2 regions of the Shewanella sp. SP1S1-7 genome follow, and region 2 is predicted to be linked to the other one. Evidence: predicted binding sites of a transcription regulator. Region 2 holds the regulator's gene; the other holds the start of a gene.
What was found. The regulator FliA, encoded in region 2, starts transcription of late flagellar genes. The targets are predictions, from matches to a motif close to CTAAAGNTNNNNNNNNNNNNGCCGATA.

Region 1 (4,424 bases), on a different contig from region 2:
AAGGCAAGGGATTTAATCGTGTCGATTAATCAAGCTCGCTTAGCTGACCAAAATGATTGAATGCCGCAAGTTGGCGCTGATAGGGCACAATATCGCCGACGTTAGCTGCAATCCAATCTGCATCGTAATAGGTATCGAGGTAACGTTCACCCGAATCGCAAATTAGGGTCACGATTGAGCCTTGTTCTCCGCGCGCTTGCATTTGTACGGCAAGTTGCAATGCACCGTAAAGGTTCGTGCCCGTCGATGCGCCGGTTTTACGGCCAATCAGTTGTTCTAACCAATGAATTGTCGCCACTGATGCTGCGTCGGGGATTTGCAGCATAGTATCCACAACGCCAGGAATAAACGATGGCTCAACTCTTGGTCGACCTATGCCTTCAATCTTACTGCCATTGCAACAGGTTAAGCTGGCATCGCCACTCTGATAGAAATCAAAAAACACCGAGTTTTGTGGATCAACTACGCAAAGCTGGGTTGCCAACCTTTGATAGCGAATGTAACGGCCTATGGTCGCCGATGTGCCGCCTGTGCCCGGACTCATCACTATCCAACGCGGGATAGTATGTGGCTCGCGCTCCATCTGATTGAAAATCGAATTGGCAATATTGTTATTACCGCGCCAGTCGGTCGCGCGCTCGGCGTAGGTGAATTGATCCATGTAATGGCCGCCAAGCTCTGCGGCGAGGCGTGCCGATTCGGCGTAAATCTCACTGGAATGGTCGACAAAATGACATTGGCCGCCATAGAAAGTGATCTGCTCAATCTTCTTTTTAGCCGTGCTTTTAGGCATTACGGCAATAAAAGGTAAACCGAGTAAGCGGGCAAAATAGGCTTCAGAAATCGCCGTGCTGCCCGATGAGGATTCAATAATCGGCGTGCCTTGCTTAATCCAGCCGTTACACAGGGCATAGAGGAAGAGTGAGCGGGCGAGGCGATGCTTTAAGCTGCCTGTCGGGTGGGTACTTTCATCTTTAAGATAAATATCTATGCCATCGAGCATAGGTAATTCAAGTTTAATCAAATGGGTATCGGCGCTGCGCTGAAAATCCGCTTCAATCTTGCCTATCGCATGGGCTTCCCACGTTGGGCAGAGTCTGCGAGCGCTGTGTGAGTCCACTGGCGGTTGAATTGTGTTAGATATCATCATAGTCACTTCGAAAGGGATCATTGTTAGAGCATATCACAGGGACGTGCAAAGCGGTTTTATTGGATCTGCTTGGAGTCACTAGCTTGAAGTCGCGCGAAGCGTGATTGATGTTAAAGACAAATATCGCGAACTAAAAAGATGGCTTCAAACAGAAGTGCAGTTTAATACAAAGAATGTAATCAGAACAAAAGGAATAGATGAAGTTATGGCAGATAAAACTTGGATAGACAAAACGGAAATTGAACAAGAGGGGTATAGATAATGAAAGAAATGGTGGAGGGAGAAGGATTCGAACCTTCGAAGGCTGAGCCGTCAGATTTACAGTCTGATCCCTTTGGCCACTCGGGAACCCCTCCACAAACTTTCTTTACTTTTAAAGCTGAACCAAACATTGGCCATGTTTGATACTTGAAAATGATTATCTGCGTTAGAGATAAAGATGGTGGAGGGAGAAGGATTCGAACCTTCGAAGGCTGAGCCGTCAGATTTACAGTCTGATCCCTTTGGCCACTCGGGAACCCCTCCACGAAAACCTTTAACGCTTTTGTAAAACTCTACATCATTTTCGAACAACACTCACAAACTTACAGTGCAAATGGTGGAGGGAGAAGGATTCGAACCTTCGAAGGCTGAGCCGTCAGATTTACAGTCTGATCCCTTTGGCCACTCGGGAACCCCTCCTCAATTGCGGCCGCCATAGTAGTCAGAAACCTTTTGCATGTAAATACCCAATTTAAAAATTTTCCTAAAGTTATGCATCAAATGGTCGATTAACTAACAACGAATTGTTTTGACGATGTTTTTTTATGCAAATTGATGTTCCTTTAGTCAACGAAGCCCAAATTGGCACCCGCTTAAACGCGGCGATAGAAAACGACAGACGGGGTGAATTCGCCCTGTTGCTGTCGTTACTGTCGGTTGACGCACGGGACATGGCGCAATTTCAATGGCAAAACGAGCTTGATATGGCGCAAAAATTACAGCGTCAGTTCGAATTACCACCGCAGCAAAGCTTAATGGCAGATTTATCTTCTGCCGAACCTGTTGTCGATAATAGCAGTATTTTTATGGCGCAAGGTCCGCGGGCATTTCAATTACAGCAGGCACTGCGACCGGAAGCCTTAGTGATCCGAGGCAGTGAGAGCGTAGCAATGGCCGAGGCCTTGAGTAACTGTGATCATGTCACCCAGCTTAGGCAGAGGGGCCAACTCAGCGCGCCTAAGGTTGAAATCATGCATTTTGCCGATCAATTGGCAATCCAACGTAATCTGGTGCCTCTGCTTGCTTCTGCCTAGTTACCCATTTCCAGCAAGTCCTCTTCAATACCAATAGCGTCAATCTGCGCCATTTCAGTAAATAAGCGTGAGCTAAAGCCAGTTATCTTGAGGCTTAATTACCTATAATTCTGATTAACCTATCGAGTTACCCACTTACCGCGCAAATAAATTAGCGGCATAGTTTAGTGATGTCGTTAATCAGTCGCTTTATAAATAAGGAATACAGATGAAAGGCATAAAAGAAGCACAGAATCCGGCAGTAAATGACACTTGCACCGATTGTGGCAGTTTTGTCGATATCGGCGCCGTCATTGATGAACACGATACCTTATTGACGTTAAATTTTGTTGGCGATAGCGCGCAAACAGATGCAGAAAGTATGGCGAGCCGTGCCCAAGCTCGATTTGCTGAAGTACAAACTGAGTTTGTGACCACGGCTGCGGGTATCGATTTACTGCTGACCTTTGGTGTGAGCGCCGAGAAAATGATTTTCCAATTGGAAAACGGTTTATAAGTTTTTGTGCAGCACTTTTAGCGGATAGATTTTAGCGGATAGAATTCGAACTTAATCGTTTTAACTGTCTAAAAATGCTGCAGTTGTTAACTGAATTGTAATAAATTGTGCCACATGTTGCTGCACTTACAATAGATAGTGTAATCTGCCTCCAAATAAGAATAATTCAATCAGCTTAATTGCACATTTCAAGCTACGTTTGCGCGTAGCAAAGACCTTTAGCCCAACACGAAGTTTTGTAGGGAATCAGCGTGAAGCGACGTCAGCATCAGCATTTATTGGAGTCTTTGGTTCAGTCAACTGCAAAACAGCAGGGCGATTTCACCAAGACAGCAGAGTTAGCCACAGAGTTGTTGTGCCAGAATTTAGCGGTTTCTTTGGTGTCAGTGTGGACGTTTTCAGCTGATCAACAAACGCAAACACTCGTTGCACAATTTGGTTCTATGATGTTGCAAGACATTCATAGGCCTAAACTATTACAAGCTTGTCCCCGTTATGTGCACGAGCTTAAAACCCTGCGCCATATCGATGCCGGCAATGCCCTGACCGATCCCCGTTTAAGTGAATTGGCAGAGTGCTACTTTATCCCGCGGCACATCAATTCAACTCTCGACATCGCCATTCGCATCAACGGTCGTCTCGAAGGTGTGCTCTGCATCGAGCGGGCGCAATTCACTCCCCATTGGCACGACAGCGAAATCCACCTATCGTGCCAGATGGCCGATCAATTAGCCCTGACCTTAGCGACAAAACACAGCTACGACAAAGAAGAAAGCTTGAGCTTGTTTCGCTGCGCGACTGAGCAATCCCGGCAGATCAGCATGCTCATTAATTTGCATACTGAAAAAGTCGAGTATGTGAATCAGGCGCACAGTGAAATCACTGGCATGCCCCGTGAGCAGATAATCGGCGCAAATATCCGTGAATTGGCTTTTTTTAAGCAGCATGCCCAATTAGCCGAGCAAACCCTAGCGCAGATATTTAGGGGCGAGATTGCCAAAGGCGAAGTGCAGTTTAGTCGTGCCGATGGCAGCCGCTATTGGCTGACATACGTCTTGAGTCAATTCATTACTGATCGCGGCAATCATTATGCCTTGGTCTCGTGTGAAGAAAATACCGATGAGCACAACTACAAGTCAGAGCTTGAACGCCTCGCATGGCGCTGTGGATTAACGGGGTTACATAACCGCACCCACTTTAATCGAGTGCTTGAACGTACCAATAAGGGACTATTGTTATTAGTCGATCTGGTTGGATTTAAGCGGTTTAACGATACCTATGGCCATGAGAATGGCGATAGCTTATTGATTGAAATCGCTCGCCGTTTGAAACATTTCTCCGAAATCAATAAAGCTACTGAAATTGCCCGTGTCGGCAGCGATGAATTTGCCGTGCTGCTGACCGATGATAACGCGGTATACGATCTCGATTATTTTAGTACGCGTCTGTATCAGCATCTGGCTATGCCTATCTTAATCGGTCG
Region 2 (4,424 bases):
CTGCAGTCGGCCAGTAGAGGACGCATAAGTGAAGATTAAACGATTTTTTGCCAAAGACATGCGCGCCGCACTGGCCCAAGTGAAAGAAACACTCGGCTCAGATGCCGTCATTATGTCAAATAAGAAAGTGAATGGGGGCATCGAAATTGTCGCCGCCGTTGACTATGACGAACCTAAAGCGAAAACCGCAGCTACTGCGCCAGCGCCAACCTTTATGGACGTGAGTGACGACCTTGTGTCCTTGGGTGCTAAGCAGCCAGTACGAGTAGAAACCCGTGCTAAGCCAGCGGCACCTGCTGACTCATTACAAGCCTTGCTAGAGAAGCAACAAAGCCGTTTGAATCAACAAATGTCGCATCAGCAAGTTGATGCCGCGTTACCCGCATGGGCAAAGGGCTTACAAGCGCCGGCAGCGGCAAAAGTGGAGCGTCGCGAAGCGCCTGCTACTTTTGATAAGAAGCCACAAACATCACAGAAACAAAGCGCTGATATTGAGGCAATGCGTGATGAGTTAGCCTCATTGCGTAATTTATTGACACACCAAGTGTCCTCTTTGATGACAGAACATAAAAAACGCATCGACCCCGTCGGTGCTATGCTCGAGGCCAAGTTACTTGAGGCTGAATTCTCCCCTGCGGTTGCGAATAAATTAGCGGCGCTGAGCCAACATTATACGCCTGCAGAATTAGTCAGAGCCTTACCTCAAAGTTTAGCTAATATGCTTGATAATCAAGGTGATGATATTGTTAAACAGGGCGGGGTGGTTGCATTAGTGGGTCCAACGGGTGTGGGTAAAACCACGTCATTAGCGAAACTTGCAGCCCGTTTTGCTGCCCATCACGGTGCTGAGCATGTGGCTTTGATAACGACAGATCATTATCGCATCGGAGCCTATGAGCAATTAGCAACTTATGGCAAAATAATGGGCTGCCCTGTAAAGCAAGCTCATGATCTAAATGAATTAGAGCAAATTCTCTATCAGTTTAGGAATCGCAAGCTAGTATTGATAGATACGGCTGGCATGGGACAGCGAGATATGCGTCTTTACCAGCAACTTGATAATTTAACTGCAAATAGCAGGATACCTATCCGCAGTTATCTGGTACTGTCTGCGACAGGACAGCGCCGTGTGCTGCAAGATGCAGTCAATCATTTTAAACGCATTCCCCTATCTGGTGTCGTTCTCACAAAACTCGATGAATCTGTGTCGTTAGCAGGGGCATTAAGTGTGTTGATCCAAAATGGATTACCATTAAGTTATGTTACTGATGGACAAAGAGTTCCTGAAGATATGAAAGTTGCGGATACCTTAGATTTAGCCCAGCAGGCACTCGCAGCGTTAGATAGTACAGAACAACAATCATTACAAGACACAGCGTGGTCAGATAATATGGCCTGTGCATTTGAGTAGATTTATGACCCTGGATCAAGCAAGTGGTTTACGTATGATGAATCAACCCTATAACGAAAAAGTGAAAGTAATCGCGGTCACAGGTGGTAAAGGCGGCGTTGGTAAAACCAGCGTCTCCATTAATACTGCTGTGGCATTAGCCGAAAAAGGCAAGCGTGTCTTGGTACTTGATGCTGACCTTGGCTTAGCAAACGTCGATGTCATGCTGGGTATTCGCGCCGAGCGTAACCTCTCCCATGTTCTCTCTGGTGATGCAGAGCTTGACGATATTATCGTTCGTGGCCCTAAAGGGATTGGCATAGTGCCAGCCACTTCAGGAACACAAGGGATGGTGGAATTAAGCCCAGCGCAACATGCTGGGTTAATTCGCGCATTTAGTGAGATGCGGACTCAGTTTGATATTCTAGTCGTAGATACTGCTGCTGGGATTTCAGATATGGTGCTCAGTTTCTCACGTGCATCGCAGGATGTGCTGGTCGTTGTTTGTGATGAACCCACATCAATTACCGATGCCTATGCCCTGATAAAAATCCTCAGCCGTGAGCATGGTGTGTTCCGTTTTAAAATAGTTGCCAATATGGTGCGTAGTTTACGCGAAGGTATGGAATTATTTGCTAAACTCAGTAAAGTGACCGACAGATTTTTAGATGTCGCCCTTGAATTAGTTGCAACTATTCCATTTGACGAAAACTTACGTAAATCAGTTCGTAAGCAAAAACTGGTAGTTGAAGCTTATCCTAAATCACCAGCGGCGATTGCGTATCAAGGATTGGCAAATAAAATTCTGAGCTGGCCTGTACCGCAGCAACCTGGTGGGCATTTGGAGTTTTTCGTTGAGCGTTTAGTGCAACGACCAGATTTTCAAGAGGAAAAAACGAGTGAATAAAGCCGCTGCGTATACTTGTTTAGACAATAAATCGTCGATCGTTGAACAGTATGCTCCGTTGGTGAAAAGAATTGCGCATCATTTACTCGCCAGATTACCTGCCTCAGTGCAGCTAGATGATTTACTCCAAGCTGGGATGATGGGTTTATTAGAAGCATCATCCAAGTTTGATGGTGGCAAGGGTGCGAAATTTGAAACCTTCGCCGGCATACGTATACGAGGGGCGATGTTAGATGAAATTCGCCGTGGTGATTGGGTGCCTCGTTCCGTTCATCGTAATAACCGCAAGGTTGCACATGCTATTGATGAGTTAGAGCAAGCGCTGGGTCGTGATGCACGCGACACAGAAATTGCAGAAAAACTTGATATGACGCTCGATGAGTACCATCATATTCTTAACGATGTTTCTGTCGGAAAAATCATAGGGATAGAAGACTTAGGCGTATCTCAGGATATACTTACAGTGAGTGATCGGTCCGATGATGATTCATTTGAAGCATTAGCTGAGAACCAATTTCATTCTGCTCTGGTTGAGGCAATTAAATTATTGCCTGAAAGAGATGCATTAGTGTTATCCCTGTACTACGATGAAGCATTGAATTTAAAAGAGATTGGCGCCATTCTTGAGGTCAGTGAATCGCGTGTTAGCCAGATATTAAGTCAGGCAATGTTGCGATTGAAAGCTAAACTCAAGCACTGGACATAAGTATAATTATTAATCGAGCACAGAATGTCAGCTCACCGGAGGAAACCTTGGACAAGAATATGAAGATTCTCATTGTTGACGATTTTTCGACAATGAGGCGTATCATCAAGAACTTGTTGCGAGACTTGGGGTTTAACAATACCCAAGAAGCAGACGATGGCTCAACAGCCCTGCCGATGTTGCAAAAGGGGGATTTTGATTTTGTTGTTACAGATTGGAATATGCCCGGTATGCAAGGCATCGATCTGTTAAAAGCAATTCGCGCAGATGATTCGCTAAAGCATTTACCCGTATTAATGGTGACAGCTGAAGCAAAACGTGAACAGATTATCGCTGCCGCTCAAGCGGGAGTGAATGGATATGTGGTTAAGCCTTTTACCGCTGCAACGCTGAAAGAGAAGCTAGATAAAATATTCGAACGACTCGCTTGAGCAAGGATGAGCTATGAAGTCACAAACATCAGGGCTCATCACGCTCGAACAAGCTCAGCACTTGGTTGAATTATTAAGTGTCGGTGAGCAACGTCAGGCAGATGATTTATTTCGGGAGCTTGCTGCTCCACTGCAACGAGAATTATTTGAAGAGGTAGGGAAATTAACTCGGCAACTTCATAGCGCTTTAATGGATTTTCAAGTTGATAATCGTCTAGCTGAATTAGCCAATACAGAAATTCCCGATGCCAAACAACGTTTAAATTACGTTATTGACATGACTGAACAAGCGGCAAATAAAACCATGGATGCGGTAGAAGAATGTTTACCTTTGGCCAATGCCGTAACGGTGAATATTCAAAAAGTCATGCCATCTTGGGACAAATTAATGCGCCGAGAAATAGAACTCAGCGAGTTTAAGGTTCTTTGCCACGATGTCCAAGATCTTATGTCCCGTAGTTCAAATGACTCGACTCGACTGCGTGAATTGTTAAATCAAATATTGATGGCGCAAGATTTTCAAGACTTAACAGGACAAATGATACGTCGTGTTATTGATCTGGTTATGGAAGTAGAAAGTAATCTGGTTTCTATGCTGACGGTATTTGGTGAGCAGCCTATGATTGAAAGTCAGATTGCTCAGAAAAATAATATTGAAGCGGAAGGGCCGATAATGAATGCCGAGCTTCGTCAAGATGTAGTAACGGGTCAAGACGAAGTGGATGATCTTCTATCGAGTCTGGGTTTCTAACTGGGAGTCAATTTGATGGCCTTTGATGTAGATGAAGAGATACTCCAGGACTTTTTAATCGAAGCCGGTGAAATTTTAGAGCTTCTGCAAGAGCAACTCGTTGCGCTTGAAAATAATCCTGATGACACTAACTTGCTAAACGCCATTTTTAGAGGGTTCCACACCGTTAAAGGTGGCGCAGGCTTTCTTAGCTTAACTCCCATGGTCGATGTGTGTCATGAGGCTGAAAATACCTTCGA

Region 1: a site for FliA is predicted at 1,896-1,922, ahead of Q4Q49_RS00295 (VC2046/SO_2500 family protein). Genes of this name have one in related genera too.

What each region holds. Positions count from the first base shown of each region.
Region 1 covers NZ_JAUOEU010000001.1:70,811-75,234, forward strand. Annotated here, with positions in the region: gene Q4Q49_RS00270 (PLP-dependent cysteine synthase family protein) at 26-1,171, opposite strand; gene Q4Q49_RS00275 (hypothetical protein) at 1,251-1,412, shown strand; tRNA gene Q4Q49_RS00280 (tRNA-Tyr) at 1,422-1,506, opposite strand; tRNA gene Q4Q49_RS00285 (tRNA-Tyr) at 1,591-1,675, opposite strand; tRNA gene Q4Q49_RS00290 (tRNA-Tyr) at 1,747-1,831, opposite strand; gene Q4Q49_RS00295 (VC2046/SO_2500 family protein) at 1,957-2,445, shown strand; gene Q4Q49_RS00300 (DUF406 family protein) at 2,654-2,941, shown strand; gene Q4Q49_RS00305 (bifunctional diguanylate cyclase/phosphodiesterase) at 3,193-4,424, shown strand, end outside.
Region 2 covers NZ_JAUOEU010000006.1:8,371-12,794, reverse strand. Annotated here, with positions in the region: gene flhA (flagellar biosynthesis protein FlhA) at 1-17, shown strand, start outside; gene flhF (flagellar biosynthesis protein FlhF) at 29-1,411, shown strand; gene Q4Q49_RS06740 (MinD/ParA family protein) at 1,416-2,297, shown strand; gene Q4Q49_RS06735 (RNA polymerase sigma factor FliA) at 2,290-3,003, shown strand; gene cheY (chemotaxis response regulator CheY) at 3,051-3,434, shown strand; gene Q4Q49_RS06725 (protein phosphatase CheZ) at 3,448-4,185, shown strand; gene Q4Q49_RS06720 (chemotaxis protein CheA) at 4,201-4,424, shown strand, end outside.